DNA from 3 places in the Streptomyces sp. NPDC054765 genome. Region 3 is predicted to be linked to each of the others. Evidence: riboswitches for the same ligand, from Rfam matches in the RefSeq annotation. Region 3 holds a riboswitch; each other region holds the start of a gene.
What was found. A riboswitch is a leader RNA that binds a small molecule or an ion and turns the genes downstream of it on or off. The one in region 3 is predicted to bind cobalamin.
Positions count from the first base shown of each region.

Region 1 (4,384 bases), on a different contig from region 3:
GGGCTGCCCGACGGCGTTCACCGTGACGATCCACTGCCGAGGCACCCATGGCATCCATGGCAGCCACTTCGGCCCGCAGGGCGTATGACCGCCTCGTGGCCGATGCCCGGCCGCACCCGATCGCGATCAGCTGGACAGTTCCCGTTCCCGTTCCCGGTCCCGGTCGCGCATCGCCGTGCCTGTATGCCGGCGACGGCCGCAAGTGAACCATTGCCCGGACTTCGGCGGTCGGGCCGGAAAAGCTCGGTGTACCGGCCGAAGGACTCTGGGCAGGTATGGAGTGGGGGAGGAACATCAGAGCGGGGGAGGGTGCGGCGGCGCCTTGCGGTACCGCTGCGGGAGATCGGAGAGCAGGCTCCATGTCCGTACGACGTCTTAACCACGCGGTGCTCTACGTCCGCGATGTGGCGCGGTCGGTCGCGTTCTACACCGAGGCCCTCGGACTCACGGTGGGGGTCGAAGTGCCGGGGCGGACCGCGTTCCTCAGCGCTCCCGGCTCGCTCAATGATCATGACCTGGCGCTGTTCGCGGTGGGGCCGGACGCACCGGGGCCGGAGGCCGGACGGGTCGGGCTCTACCACCTGGCCTGGGAGACCGGCACGCTCGGCGAACTGGCCGCGGCACATGCGCAGCTCGTCGAGCGGGGCGCGCTGGTGGGATCGAGTGATCACCTCGTCGCCAAGTCGCTGTACGCCAAGGACCCGGACGGCAATGAGTTCGAGGTGATGTGGCGGGTCCCGCGGGAGGACTGGCCGGGCCCGGACCAGCCGGAACGGCTGCTGCCGCTCGATCTGGCGGCGGCGCTGGAGCGCTGGGGGCCGGATCTGGTGACGGGCGCGGCGGCCGGTTCGGCCACCTGACCGGGCCGGCCCCGTCCTGGTGGTGATGCGGGCGGTGGGTGCGTACGGGGTTCCTGGGCGGAGGCGTCTCAGGAGTCCGACGCGGCAGGATCCGCCGCCCCCGCTCGCTCCACCTGCTTCCTCCGGTCTGTCCGATCGGCCCGTTCCGCCCGCTCCGCCCAGCGCTTTTCGACGCCGGCCAGCCGCCAGTACGCCAGCGCCGCGGCCCACACGACCACGAACAGGCCGACGATGAGGAAGCCGGCATTGCCCAGGTCGAGGCCGGAAATCCAGCCGGTCAACGGGTCGCTGAGGGCGAGCTTGTCGTGCAGCACGGTCACCAGCTCGATCGTGCCGATGAAGAAGGCGACGGCGATCGACAGGCCGGTGATGGTGAGGTTGTAGTAGACCTTGCGCACCGGGTTGGAGAACGCCCACTGGTAGGCGAAATTCATGAAGGTGCCGTCGAGGGTGTCGAACAGGCTCATTCCGGCGGCGAAGAGCAGTGGCAGGCACAGCACCGCGTACCAGGGCAGGCCGGCCGCGGCGCCGCTGCCCGCCATCACCATCAGGGTCACTTCGGTCGCGGTGTCGAAGCCGAGCCCGAAGAGAAAGCCGAGCGGGAACATCTGGCCGGGGCGGGAGACCGAGCGGGTGAACCGGCCCAGGATGCGGTTCATGAAGCCGCGCGCATCGAGGCGCTGCTCCAGCTCGGCCTCGTCGAAGTGGCCGTTGCGCATACCGCGGAAGACCCGCCAGATCCCGGTCAGCGCGACCAGGTTCAGGGCGGCGATGAGGTAGAGAAAGGTCCCGGAGATGGTGGTGCCGACCGTGCCCAGGATCTGGTGGGTACGGGATTCGTCGTTGAGCAGCGTGCCCGCGAGCTGGGCGCCGCCGACCACCAGGGCGGCCATCGCGACGACCACGCTGGAGTGGCCGAGGGCGAACCAGAAACCGACCGAGACCGGTCGCTTGCCGTCGGCCATCAGCTTGCGGGTGGTGTTGTCGATCGCGGCGATGTGGTCGGCGTCGAAGGCGTGCCGCATGCCGAGGGTGTAGGCGGTGATGCCGAGCCCCACGCCGAAGACCTGGCTGCCCACGGTGTAGTGGTGGGGCACCACGAGCAGGAAGAGCACGCCGAAGGCGACGACATGCAGACCGGCTATGACGGCCATCAGGCCCGCGGTGCGGACGGTGTCCTGCCGGCGCCAGCGAAAAGCGGCGGGAGCAGGGGTGTTACGGGTATCGGTGGGCAGGGCCATCCGGCGGTCACGCTCCAGCACCTCGTGGATCAGTTCGTGAGATGCCGTGGCCGGTCTCCTGGCTTACGGGTACCCGCGTCCGCCCCCGCCTTCCCGGCCGCGGGCTGCGGTCAGTGGCGCCGCAGGCGCGCCGTGCGCCCGCGGAAGGGGTGGAAACTCCCCGATCACAGTGGCGAGGGCCGCTCCGGTCTGGGACCACAAGGTCCGTCACCGGCTTCCCGAACACCACGGCCCGTTCACTCTAACTGCGGCCGGAGGGGTGAGGCCCGTGGGGTTTGTCCGTGCGGTTCGTCCATGCGGTTGTCCATGCGGTTTGTCCGTGGGGTGTGCGGGAGCACTTGGCGTGCGGCGGCCCGTTCTGCCCCGGGTGGCCGTGGCCGCCGCGGTCGTTCCTGGGGCCGTGGTCCCTGTGCCGTGATGCGCGGTGGGTCAGTAGTCCAGGGATGAGAGGAAGGCGTGGAGTTCGTGGTCGAAGAGTGCGGTGTTCTCCAGATTGACCATGTGGGCCGCGCCCGGTATCCGGACTCTCCGGGCGCCGGGGACGGTCAGCGCTATCGCATGGGCGTTGGTGGAGATGTCGCTGCTGTCGAGGTCACCGTCGAACACGACCGTCGGCACCCGGATCTCGCCGAGGTGGTCGGCGGCGCCGACCTCAAGGGGCATGCCGGCGCCCCCGCCATCGGCATGCACCTCCACATTGGCCTCGGCCGAGGCACGCATCCGCTCACGGAATCCCGGGTGCACCGCGGCCGGTTCGCGATGCGGTCCGTCCACCCACATCCGCAGGAAGTGCTCGACATACCGTTCCGCGCCGTCCGGTGCGCCGATCGCCGCCACCTGCGCCTTGATGTGCTCCAGCAGAAAGGGGTCGGTGAAGGCGCGGCCGCTGATCCCGGGGGAGGCGAGTGCGAGAGCGGTCACCCGGTCGGGGCGGGCTATGGCAGTGTCGAGTGCGACCCGCGCACCATGGGAGAGGCCGACGAGGACGGCGGCGGGGACATCGAGCGCGTCGAGCAGGGCGCACAGGTCATCGTGGTGGGCGTGGTCCCCGGCCACGGTGGAGGACAGGCCATGGCCGCGGAAATCGTAACGGATCGCGCGCAGGCCGGAGTTGACCAGCCAGGCGAACTGCTCGTCCCACATGTGCTGGTCGAGCATGCCGCCGTGGAGCAGCACCACCGCGGGGCCCGAGCCGGCCGTCTCGTAGAACAGCTCGCCGTCGTAGATCGGCACGATCCCGTTGTCGATCTCGGACCAGGCGGTGATTCCTCGGGTCATCTTGCGGGCCGTCCTTTGTGTGCCGGATGCGATGAACTGGGTGTGATGCCATTGTCGTCGCTATTGCCGCTGCTGCCGTAACTGCCGCGACTGCCGTTACTGTCGGCTTCCTCCGGGGGGATGCGTGAGCCGTTCGCCAGGTGCCGGAATTCCTCGCCGAGCCGGTCCAGTACATGCGCTGCGGTACGGAGGTCCTCGGCGGGCAGATCGGCCAGCCGCTGTCGCAGCTCGGACGTCTCGAACTCCTTGATCCCGCGTATTGCCGCCGTGCCTTGGGTGGTGAGCCGGATCAGGGACGAGCGGCGGTGCGCGGGATTCGGGGCCGTCACGACCAGGCCCAGCTCCGCGGCGTGGTTCACCCAGCGCTGCACCGGCTGCCGGTCGAGCCCCATCGCGCGCGCCAACTGCGGGACGGTCTGCGGGCCTTGGGTGCGCAGGGCATCGAGCAGGGCGTGTTCGCCGGCGGTCATGCCCGTGCCCGTCAGCTCGCGCTCCACCACGCGGATGATCGTGCGGTGCAGTGGCCACAGGCGTCGGATGACGCCGTACAACAGGTCTTCGGCGGGCGTCGGTTCCCCGCCGCCGGTGCCTTCGGTGGCCGCCTCGGTGTGCATGTCCATGTGCGTGTCCATGTGCGTGTCCATGTGCGTGTCGATGTGCATGCCCGTTTCCCCCTCGACTCCCCCCCCGATGACACTCATGATGTCATGATGGCATCGGTGATGTCGTTTGGGAAGGGGGTTGCCGCGGAAAGGAGTTGATGAGGCGGGTGGGCAGGAGCCGGCCCGCGCGGCCGGTGGACGAGGAAGGCGGAGGGCGGATGAAGGTCGGTCTGTTGCGTGCGGTCGGGGTGGCCACGGCCGTGTACGGAGTGGCGGTGGCGGCGGTGCCCGATCTGCTGGCCCGGCCCTCGGGGCTGGTCGACGGCGCAGGGCGGACCGCGCCGGCGACCCGTACCTCGCTGCGACCGCTGGCCTGGCGGGATGCGGTGAGCGGGCTGGCGCT
Region 1 covers NZ_JBSHBP010000018.1:119,822-124,205, forward strand. The annotation lists gene ACWGJY_RS14715 (VOC family protein) at 360-860, shown strand; gene ACWGJY_RS14720 (HoxN/HupN/NixA family nickel/cobalt transporter) at 929-2,101, opposite strand; cobalamin riboswitch at 2,133-2,346, opposite strand; gene ACWGJY_RS14725 (alpha/beta fold hydrolase) at 2,531-3,379, opposite strand; gene ACWGJY_RS14730 (MarR family winged helix-turn-helix transcriptional regulator) at 3,376-4,080, opposite strand; gene ACWGJY_RS14735 (hypothetical protein) at 4,200-4,384, shown strand, end outside.
Region 1: linked by a shared signal. The riboswitch ahead of ACWGJY_RS14720 (HoxN/HupN/NixA family nickel/cobalt transporter) and the one ahead of metE (5-methyltetrahydropteroyltriglutamate--homocysteine S-methyltransferase) in region 3 are both predicted to bind cobalamin.

Region 2 (4,384 bases), on a different contig from region 3:
CGACCGCCAGGACCAGCAGGATTCCGGGCCAGTGCCGCAGGTACGACTTCAGCCGGCGGCGTAAGCGGATCCGCAGCGGGGTCGGGGGCCGGGCCTCGGGGGTGGCGAAGGACAGGATGACATCGTCGACGGTGTTCTGCTTGGCCGAGCGCGGCTCCCACACGTCGCCCATCGGGGTCCGTTCGCCGGCCAGCCGCTCGCGCAGCTCCCGGACGAGGTCCTCGAAGGTGACGCACCGCTTGCCGGGCAGGCCCCGCTCCAGGGTCTGCGCCACGGCACGGGTGAAGACGCTGCCCCCGGCGGGTTCCTCGCCGCTGAAGATACGGCGGTTGGGCTGCGCGGCCATCAGCAGCGACGTGGGCTTGCGGCAGGAGTGGAAGGCCTCGCTCGCGTTGCCGGCGTAGCAGCACTCCAGGACGATCACGATGCGGTCGGCCCGCGCGTTGTCCAGATAGGACAGCACCATGTCCTGCCAGGAGACGGTCTTGTGACGCCGTTCCGAGGCACCGACCATGAGGTGCAGATTGCCGCCGTCGCGGCCCACCCGCCCGTGGCCGGAGAAGTACACCAGCAGCAGCCCGCGTGCCTCCTGGGTGACGGTGTCCAGCGCCTGTTCCACCTCCCAGGGCTCCTGGGGGCGGCAGATGACGACCTCGCCCTCGGTGAACAGATCGGTGCCGGGGGCGAGCAGGGCCCGCTCCAGGGCCTGGGCGTTGTCCTTCACCGCGGGGAGCGGGCGCAGGGTGCGGTAGTCGTCGACACAGATCAGCAGCGCCCGGTTGCCCTTGCCCCGTGCGTCGTATTCGGACATCCGGCTCAGTCCCCGGCGGTGCTGCCGCTCCCGTCCGCCGGACTGCCGGGATCGGGGTGTTCGGGGGACGGGGCGTCCGGGCCCGCGTCGCCGAGCGCGCGCAGGTCCTCGTCACCGCCGCCGACCGCGACGGCGGGCCGTTCGCCGGTGTCCCGTTCCTCGCGGCGTCGTCGCAGCCACTCCTGCAGGGCGATGCTCAGGCTCTTGGTGATCTCGGTGGCGACCGCACCGACGATGACCAGGATCAGATCGTCGACGCCGGCGGCCATCTCGCCGGGGCCGTCGTCGCCCTCGTCCGCCGGCCGCGGCCGCAGCGCCCAGTCGTGCTGCCTCCGGTCCAGCCACGGCTCGCGCTCCAGCCACGCCTTGAGGTCCTCGATGTCCTGGTCAGGATTGTTCGTGCCCGTGATCCTGATGCGGATCTCGTGGCGGTCAGCGCGCTGCGGCATCCCCCGGCCCCCTTCCGGCGGCCCCGTCACCGCCGTGCACCAGATAGTGACGCGGGATCAGGGGCGCGGGCAACCGTCTGTGACGCGGCTGCCACGCTGTGGCGTGCACCACAGGCCGTGCCACAGGGCAGCGTCGCAGGTCAAGGGGGAGTTGACGGGCATTCGCGGGGCGTGGTGGACTGCGCGGGCCATACGGCGACAGCTGAGGAAGTCCGGTGCGAATCCGGCGCGGTCCCGCCACTGTCACCGGGGAGCGTTCCTCCAGCGAAGGCCACGGTCCGCCTCGCCTGCGTCCGACGGCGCAGGCAGGGACTGGAAGGCCGGAGGAGTCGCCGATCCGGGAGCCAGGAGACTCTTGTCGCCGTCACGTCGAGCCAGGGCGCGGACCCTGAGTGAGGACATACCGCCATGCCCGGCCGCCTTTCAAGAGTTCCACTGCCCGCTGCCGCAGGGCCCCTTCGAGGCGTCGCGGGCCGGGCAGGACGTGGTGGACACGCCGTAGCGGCGGTCTGATCCGATGCGCGGCGAACACGCGGGATATGCGTGCGGCGCGGCTCTCGGCTTTCTCGGCGACCTGATCGCGGCGGACCCACGGCGCGGCCATCCGGTGGCCGCCTTCGGCCGGGCCGCGGGCGCCGTCGAGCGCCGGCTGTGGCGCGATCACCGCGGATACGGGGCGGTGCATGCCGTGCTGTGCGCCGGCGGTGCCGCTGCCGGTGCCGCGCTGGCGCAGCGCGCCGTACGGGCCGCCGTCCCGGCTCCGCTGCGCGGCGGCGCCCACATCGCGCTGACCGCGGCGACGGTCTGGGCCGTGCTGGGCGGCACCTCGCTCGGCCGGGAGGCGCGGGCCGTCGGCGGTGCGCTGACGGCGGGTGACCTGGACGTGGCACGGGAGCGGCTGCCGCATCTGTGCGGGCGCGATCCACAGGCGCTGGACGGGCCGCAGATGGCCCGCGCGGTGGTGGAGTCGGTCGCCGAGAACACCTCGGACGCCGTGGTGGGCGCCCTGGTCTGGGGCGCGCTGGGCGGGGTGCCCGGCCTGGTGGCGTTCCGGGCGGTGAACACCCTGGACGCGATGGTGGGGCACAAGTCGCCGCGCCACCGCCGTTTCGGCTGGGCCTCGGCCCGCCTTGACGATGTCGCCGGCTGGCCCGGCTCCCGGCTGACCGCCGCGCTGACCGTGCTCGCGGGCCCCGGCCGGCGCGGTGCGCTGCGGGCCTGGCAGGCGGACGGCGGCGCGCACCCCAGCCCCAACGCGGGCCCGGTGGAGGCGTCGTTCGCGGGCGCGCTGGGCGTGCGGCTGGGCGGCACGCTGGCGTACGGCGGGCGGGTGGAACACCGTCCGGTGCTCAACGACGGGGCGCCGCCGGTCGCGGTGGCCGACATCGAGCGGGCGGTGCGGCTCTCGCGGCGGGTGAGCGTGCTGGCGCTGGTGACGACGGTGGCGGCGCGGCCGGTGGCCGGCGCGGTGCGGGCAGCGGTGGCCCGGGGGCGCAAGGCGGGCCGGGCATGACGCCGCAGACCGTTTTTTCCCCGCTGCCCGCCCCGCTTCGGGGGGCGGGCGGGTGCGGTGACGCGCCGGGCCGTGGTGGCAGCGGCGCGTACGGCTCACAACGGCCGGGGTCCCGGCGCAGGAGGAGGACCCGGTGAACGGGCGGTGGAAGGCATCAGGCGGGGCCGTCGGCGGTGGCCTGTTGGTGGCCGGTACGACGTCCGACGCCGGCAAGAGCGTGGTGACGGCGGGGATCTGCCGCTGGCTGGCCCGCCAGGGCGTGCGGGTGGCGCCGTTCAAGGCGCAGAACATGTCGCTGAATTCGTTCGTCACGCGTGAGGGCGCGGAGATCGGGCGGGCCCAGGCGATGCAGGCCGCCGCGGCGCGGGTGGAGCCGACCGCGCTGATGAATCCCGTCCTGCTCAAACCGGGCAGTGACCGCAGCAGCCAGGTGGTGCTGCTGGGGAAGCCGGTGGGCGAGCTCAGCGCCCGGGGGTACTTCGGGGGGTCCGGGGGGCCGTCCCCCGGGAAGACGCAGTACGCGGGGCACCGGGAGCAGTTGCTCGGCACGGTCACCGACTGCCTCCAGGAGCTGCGGCGGACGTACGACGCAGTGATCTGTGAGGGCGCCGGCAGCCCCGCCGAGATCAATCTGCGGCGTACGGACATCGTGAACATGGGCCTCGCACGGGCCGCCCGGATCCCGGTGGTCGTGGTCGGCGACATCGACCGCGGCGGTGTGTTCGCCTCCTTCTTCGGCACCACCGCGCTGCTGTCCAAGGAGGACCAGGCGCTTCTCGCGGGCTATCTGGTCAACAAGTTCCGGGGCGATGTGTCGCTGCTGGAGCCGGGGCTGGAGATGCTGCGCGGTCTCACGGGGCGGCAAACGCTCGGTGTGCTGCCCTTCTCCCACGGGCTCGGCATCGACGAGGAGGACGGGCTGAGGGTGTCGCTGCGCGGCGCGGTGCGCGAGAGCGTGGTGGCCCCGCCGCACGGCGCCGAGGTGCTGCGGGTGGCGGTCGCCGCCGTACCGCTGATGTCGAACTTCACGGACGTGGATGCGCTGGCCGCGGAACCGGGTGTGGTGGTGCGGTTCGTGGACCGGGCCGAGGAGCTGGCCGACGCGGACCTGGTGGTGCTGCCGGGGACCCGGGGCACGGTCCGGGCGCTGCAGTGGCTGCGCGAGCGCGGGCTCGCGGACGCGGTCGCCCGGCGGGCCGCCGAGGGCCGCCCGGTGCTGGGCATCTGCGGCGGTTTCCAGATGCTGGGCGAGCGCATCGAGGACGACATCGAGTCGAAGGCGGGCGCGGTCGACGGGCTGGGGCTGCTGCCCGTACGGGTGCGGTTCGCGGCGGAGAAGACCTTGGCCCGGCCGGTCGGCGAGGCACTGGGCGAGCCGGTGGCGGGCTACGAGATCCACCACGGGGTCGCCGAAGTGACCGGCGGGGACGAGGCGTTCATGTCCGACGGCCAAGGGCGCAGCCTGGACGGGTGCCGGTCCGGCTCCGTATGGGGCACGCACTGGCACGGTTCGCTGGAGAGCGACGGCTTCCGGCGGGCCTTCCTGCGGCGGGTCGCGGCGGACGCGGGCCGGGCGTTCGTCCCCGCCCCCGGCACCAGCTTCGCCGCCCT
Region 2 covers NZ_JBSHBP010000043.1:38,396-42,779, reverse strand. The annotation lists gene ACWGJY_RS25055 (caspase family protein) at 1-811, opposite strand, end outside; gene ACWGJY_RS25050 (hypothetical protein) at 817-1,260, opposite strand; cobalamin riboswitch at 1,466-1,614, shown strand; gene ACWGJY_RS25045 (cobalamin biosynthesis protein) at 1,778-2,773, shown strand; gene ACWGJY_RS25040 (cobyric acid synthase) at 2,907-4,384, shown strand, end outside.
Region 2: linked by a shared signal. The riboswitch ahead of ACWGJY_RS25045 (cobalamin biosynthesis protein) and the one ahead of metE (5-methyltetrahydropteroyltriglutamate--homocysteine S-methyltransferase) in region 3 are both predicted to bind cobalamin.

Region 3 (4,384 bases):
TGGTCGTCGCGGACGAAGGACCAGGCGAGCATGGTGACGGGGCCGGTGAGCATGCCCTTGACGGGGCGGTCGGTTTGCGACTGGGCGTAGGAGGTCCAGCGGACCGTCATCGGCTCGGGGCGGGAGATGTCGCCGGCCAGGACCGGCGGGCGGACGTAGCGGGTGCCGTAGGACTGGACCCAGCCGTGCTGGGTGGCCAGGTAGCCGGTGAGCTGTTCGGCGAAGTACTGGACCATGTCGTTGCGTTCGGGCTCGCCGTGCACCAGGACGTCGAGGCCGGCCTTCTCCTGGAAGGCGAGGACGTCGCGGATCTCGGCCGCGATGCGGTCGTTGTATCCGGCGGTGTCGGTCCGTCCCGTGCGCAGGTCGGCGCGGGCGGTGCGCAGTTCGTTGGTCTGGGGGAAGGAGCCGATGGTGGTGGTGGGCAGCAGTGGCAGCCCGAGGTGGGCCCGTTGGGCCGTCGTGCGCTCGGCGTACGGCGCGCAGCGGCGGCCGTCGGCGTCGGTGACGGCGGTGGTGCGGGCGCGCACGGCCGGGTCGTGGGTGAGGGCGGAGTTCGCGCGGGAGGCCAGGTCGGCGCGGTTGGCGGCGAGTTCGGCGGCGATGGTGTCGGTGCCCTGCGACAGACCCCGTGCCAGGGTCACCAGCTCGGCCGTCTTCTGTTTGGCGAAGGCGAGCCAGCGGGCGATCTGCGGGTCGATGTCGCGCTCGGCGGTGGCGTCCAGCGGGACGTGCAGGAAGGAGCAGGAGGCGGCCACGTCGACCCGGTCGGCGAGGCCGAGCAGGGTGCCGAGGGTGGACAGCGACTTCTCCAGGTCGTTGATCCAGATGTTGCGGCCGTTGACCACGCCTGCCACCAGGCGCTTGCCCGGCAGGCCGCCGACCGCGGCCAGGGCGTCGAGGTTGGCGGCGGCCGTGTCGGTGAAGTCGAGCGCGAGACCGTCCACCGGGGCCTTGGCCAGGACGGGCAGGGCGTCGCCGAGCCGGTCGAAGTACGAGGCGACCAGCAGCTTCGGGCGGTCGGTGAGGGCACCCAGGTCGCGGTAGGCGCGGGCGGCGGAGTTCAGCTCGGCCGGGGTGCGGTCCTGGACGAGGGCGGGCTCGTCGAGCTGCACCCACTCGGCGCCGGCGGCGCGCAGGTCGGCGAGGACCTCGGCGTAGACCGGCAGCAGCCGGTCCAGGAGCGTCAGCGGCTCGAAGTCGGCAGCCACCCCCGGGGCGGGCTTCGCCAGCAGGAGGTAGGTGACCGGTCCGACGAGCACCGGCCGGGTGGTGAGGCCGAGTGCGAAGGCTTCCGTCAGCTCGGCGACCTGCTTGGTGGAGTCGGCGGTGAAGACGGTGTCCGGTCCCAGTTCGGGGACGAGGTAGTGGTAGTTGGTGTCGAACCACTTGGTCATCTCCAGCGGCGCCACGTCCTGGGTGCCGCGGGCCATGGCGAAGTAGCCGTCGAGGGCGTCGGCTGCGACGGCGTCGCGGTGGCGGTCCGGGACAGCGCCGACCATGACGCTGGTGTCCAGCACGTGGTCGTAGTACGAGAAGTCACCGGTGGGCACCTCGTGGATGCCGGCGCCGGCCAGTTGCTGCCAGTTTGTACGGCGCAGGGTGCGGGCGGTCTCCTTCAGGGCGTCGGCGGTGACCGTGCCCTTCCAGTAGCCCTCAATGGCCTTCTTCAGTTCCCGGTGCTGTCCCTGGCGGGGGTAGCCGTACACGGTGGCCCGTGCTGCCGCGGCTGCGGACTTCGCTGTCACGGAACTCTCCTTCGCGAATACGTGTCATGAAGTCCCGGAGATGGAACGAGGCACGCGAAGGGGTGACGAACCCGGCGGAAGCACGGTGTGTCTGCGACGCACGTGTCCGCCTGGTATGTACGCCGACCCGCCCTCGAGGTCACCGGGATATCCGTCCACACATGGGTGTGCACGGGCAACGGGCAGGTCTTCGGACTCGTGGGCGCGCCTGCCGGAGTGTTCCGGCGGGCACCTACTGGCCGTCGCTTCCCGGATCCGCTTCCCGGATCCAGTGCGTATGACGGCGGTCGTTCCCACTCACCGCTGCGGGGCAGTCCCGGATTCCCACCGGGTTCCCTCTTACGACGCGGCCCGTCTGGCGGACGGGGCGAACCAATTGCCCGGCCAGCGTAGAACGTGGCCGCCGGGCCGGACACCTCTGTTCACATGCCGGACCGTGAGATGAGACACCGGAAACACGGCACGCCGCCCCGTCCGGTGTGGGGCACGCTGAGCAAGGTGCCCGGAGTGCCGGGTGGAGATGCCGAGTTGTGCGACGCCAGGGCGGGAAATCGGGTCGGAGTCGCCGTCCGGCCGACGGGGTTCGGCGGGCCGTACGGAGGCTTGGCAGGGGCGCCGAGGGCCATCAAGCGGGGAGGGGTGCCAATTTCTGCGCGCCCCGGACCACCCTGGGGCCCGGCCGGTTGAAGCAGGCGGGGCCGTCGAGGATCCGGGCGGCATCGTTGCGCATGGCGGGCAGCCCTCCCAGCCGGGCAGTTCGGTGATACCGACGTGCTTCGTCAGGCATCGGTCGGGTAGCGTGCGGGGCATGTCGAGCCCTGAGGCATCCACGGTGGGGGTTTTCGGTCACGCCGTCAGCCCCCTGAACCACTGAGTTCGTAGCTCTGTCGTCCCGCCGCGTCTGCGGCCGGACGAGTGCGCCTTTGGGTGCTGACCGCGGTGACGAGACGTCTCTTCTCGTGCTTCTCTCACCTCGGAGTCACTCGATGCCGCTCCCGCTGTACATGCTTGCCGTGGCGATCTTCGCTATGGGCACTTCCGAATTCATGCTGGCCGGCCTGTTGCCGGACATCGCCTCAGATCTCGATGTGACCGTCGGGGCAGCAGGCACGCTCACCTCAGCCTTCGCGATCGGGATGATCGTCGGCGCCCCGCTCATGGCCGGGCTCGCCCGCAACTGGCCGGAACGGAACAGCCTCCTCGGATTCGTCGTCGTGTTCCTGACGGCCCATGCGGTGGCAGCTGCCACTTCGAGCTTCCCGATCCTGTTCGCGACGCGGGTCGTCGCGGCGCTCGCGAACGCGGGATTCCTCGCCGTGGCCTTGACGACTGCCGCGACGCTTGTCTCTCCCGACAAGAAGGGACGCGCACTCGCGGTGCTGCTGTCCGGCACTACGGTGGCCACGATCGCCGGAGTACCAGGGGGATCAGTACTGGGCACGCTCCTCGGATGGCGCGCCGGCTTCTGGGCCGTCGCTGCCCTCTGTCTTCCCGCTGCCCTCGGCATCATTAAAGCAATCCCGGCGCGCAGGGCGGACAAGCTCACGACCGACGCGCCGTCCTTGCGATCGGAGCTCGCACAACTCCGCAAACCGCGATTGATCCTCGTCATGTTGCTCGGCGCACTGGTGAATGCGGCAACCTTCGCAAGCTTCACTTTCCTCGCCCCCGTCGTGACCCACACCGCCGGCCTGGGCGAACTGTGGATCTCCCTCGTTCTGGTGCTCTTCGGCGCCGGTTCCCTCGCCGGTGTCACCCTTGCCGGCAGGTGGTCCGACCGGCGCCCCGGCCTGGTCATCGCCGTCGGTGGTCCCCTGCTGCTCATCGGCTGGCCGGCCTTGGCCGTGCTGGCCGACCGGCCGACCGCGCTGCTCGTCCTCGTGTTCGTGCAAGGCGCCCTCTCGTTCGCACTGGGCAGCACTTTGATCACGCGGGTCCTTTACGAGGCAGCAGAAGCCCCCGTCATGGCCGGCTCGTACGCGACCGCGGCACTCAACGTCGGAGCCGCCGTGGGGCCCCTCATCGCCGCGACCACCCTCAGCACCGCAGCAGGCAACCTCGGGCCGCTCTGGGCCAGCGCACTCCTCGTCCTGGTCGCGCTACTCGTCGCGTTCCCCCTCCGCAGTGTGATTGCGGCCGACCGGAGTACGGAGGTGCTCCGGTGACGCATGCGAACGCGGTCGTTCCCACTCACCGCGGGGAGGCAGTCCCGGACTTCCACCGGGTTCCCTCTTGCGACACCCCGTCCGGCGGGCGGGCGGGCTGAACCAGCTGCGGGTCCAGGGTGGACAAGGCGGCGCCGGAGCCGGGCCGCCTGTCCGCTTCGCCGTCTCGCCGGTGCCGCGGATGCCAGCGTGCCCCGGGCATGCCGACGCCCCGGGCATGCCGGCGCCCCGCATGCCGGCGCCCCACATGCCGGTGCCCCGCATGCCGGGCGGCGGCATGCGGGGCGCCGGAGGGCCGGACCGTTCGCGGAGATCAGGCAGCCGGGGCCGGGTAGGTTGGGTACTCCACCCCGGAGACGTGCTGGACGACGCGGATGACCTGGCAGGAGTAGCCGAACTCGTTGTCGTACCAGAGGTAGAGGATGGCGTTGTCGCCGTCGACCTTGGTGGCACCGGCATCGATGATCGAGG
Region 3 covers NZ_JBSHBP010000057.1:9,224-13,607, forward strand. The annotation lists gene metE (5-methyltetrahydropteroyltriglutamate--homocysteine S-methyltransferase) at 1-1,748, opposite strand, end outside; cobalamin riboswitch at 1,913-2,140, opposite strand; gene ACWGJY_RS28670 (Cmx/CmrA family chloramphenicol efflux MFS transporter) at 2,735-3,913, shown strand; gene ACWGJY_RS28675 (glyceraldehyde-3-phosphate dehydrogenase) at 4,227-4,384, opposite strand, start outside.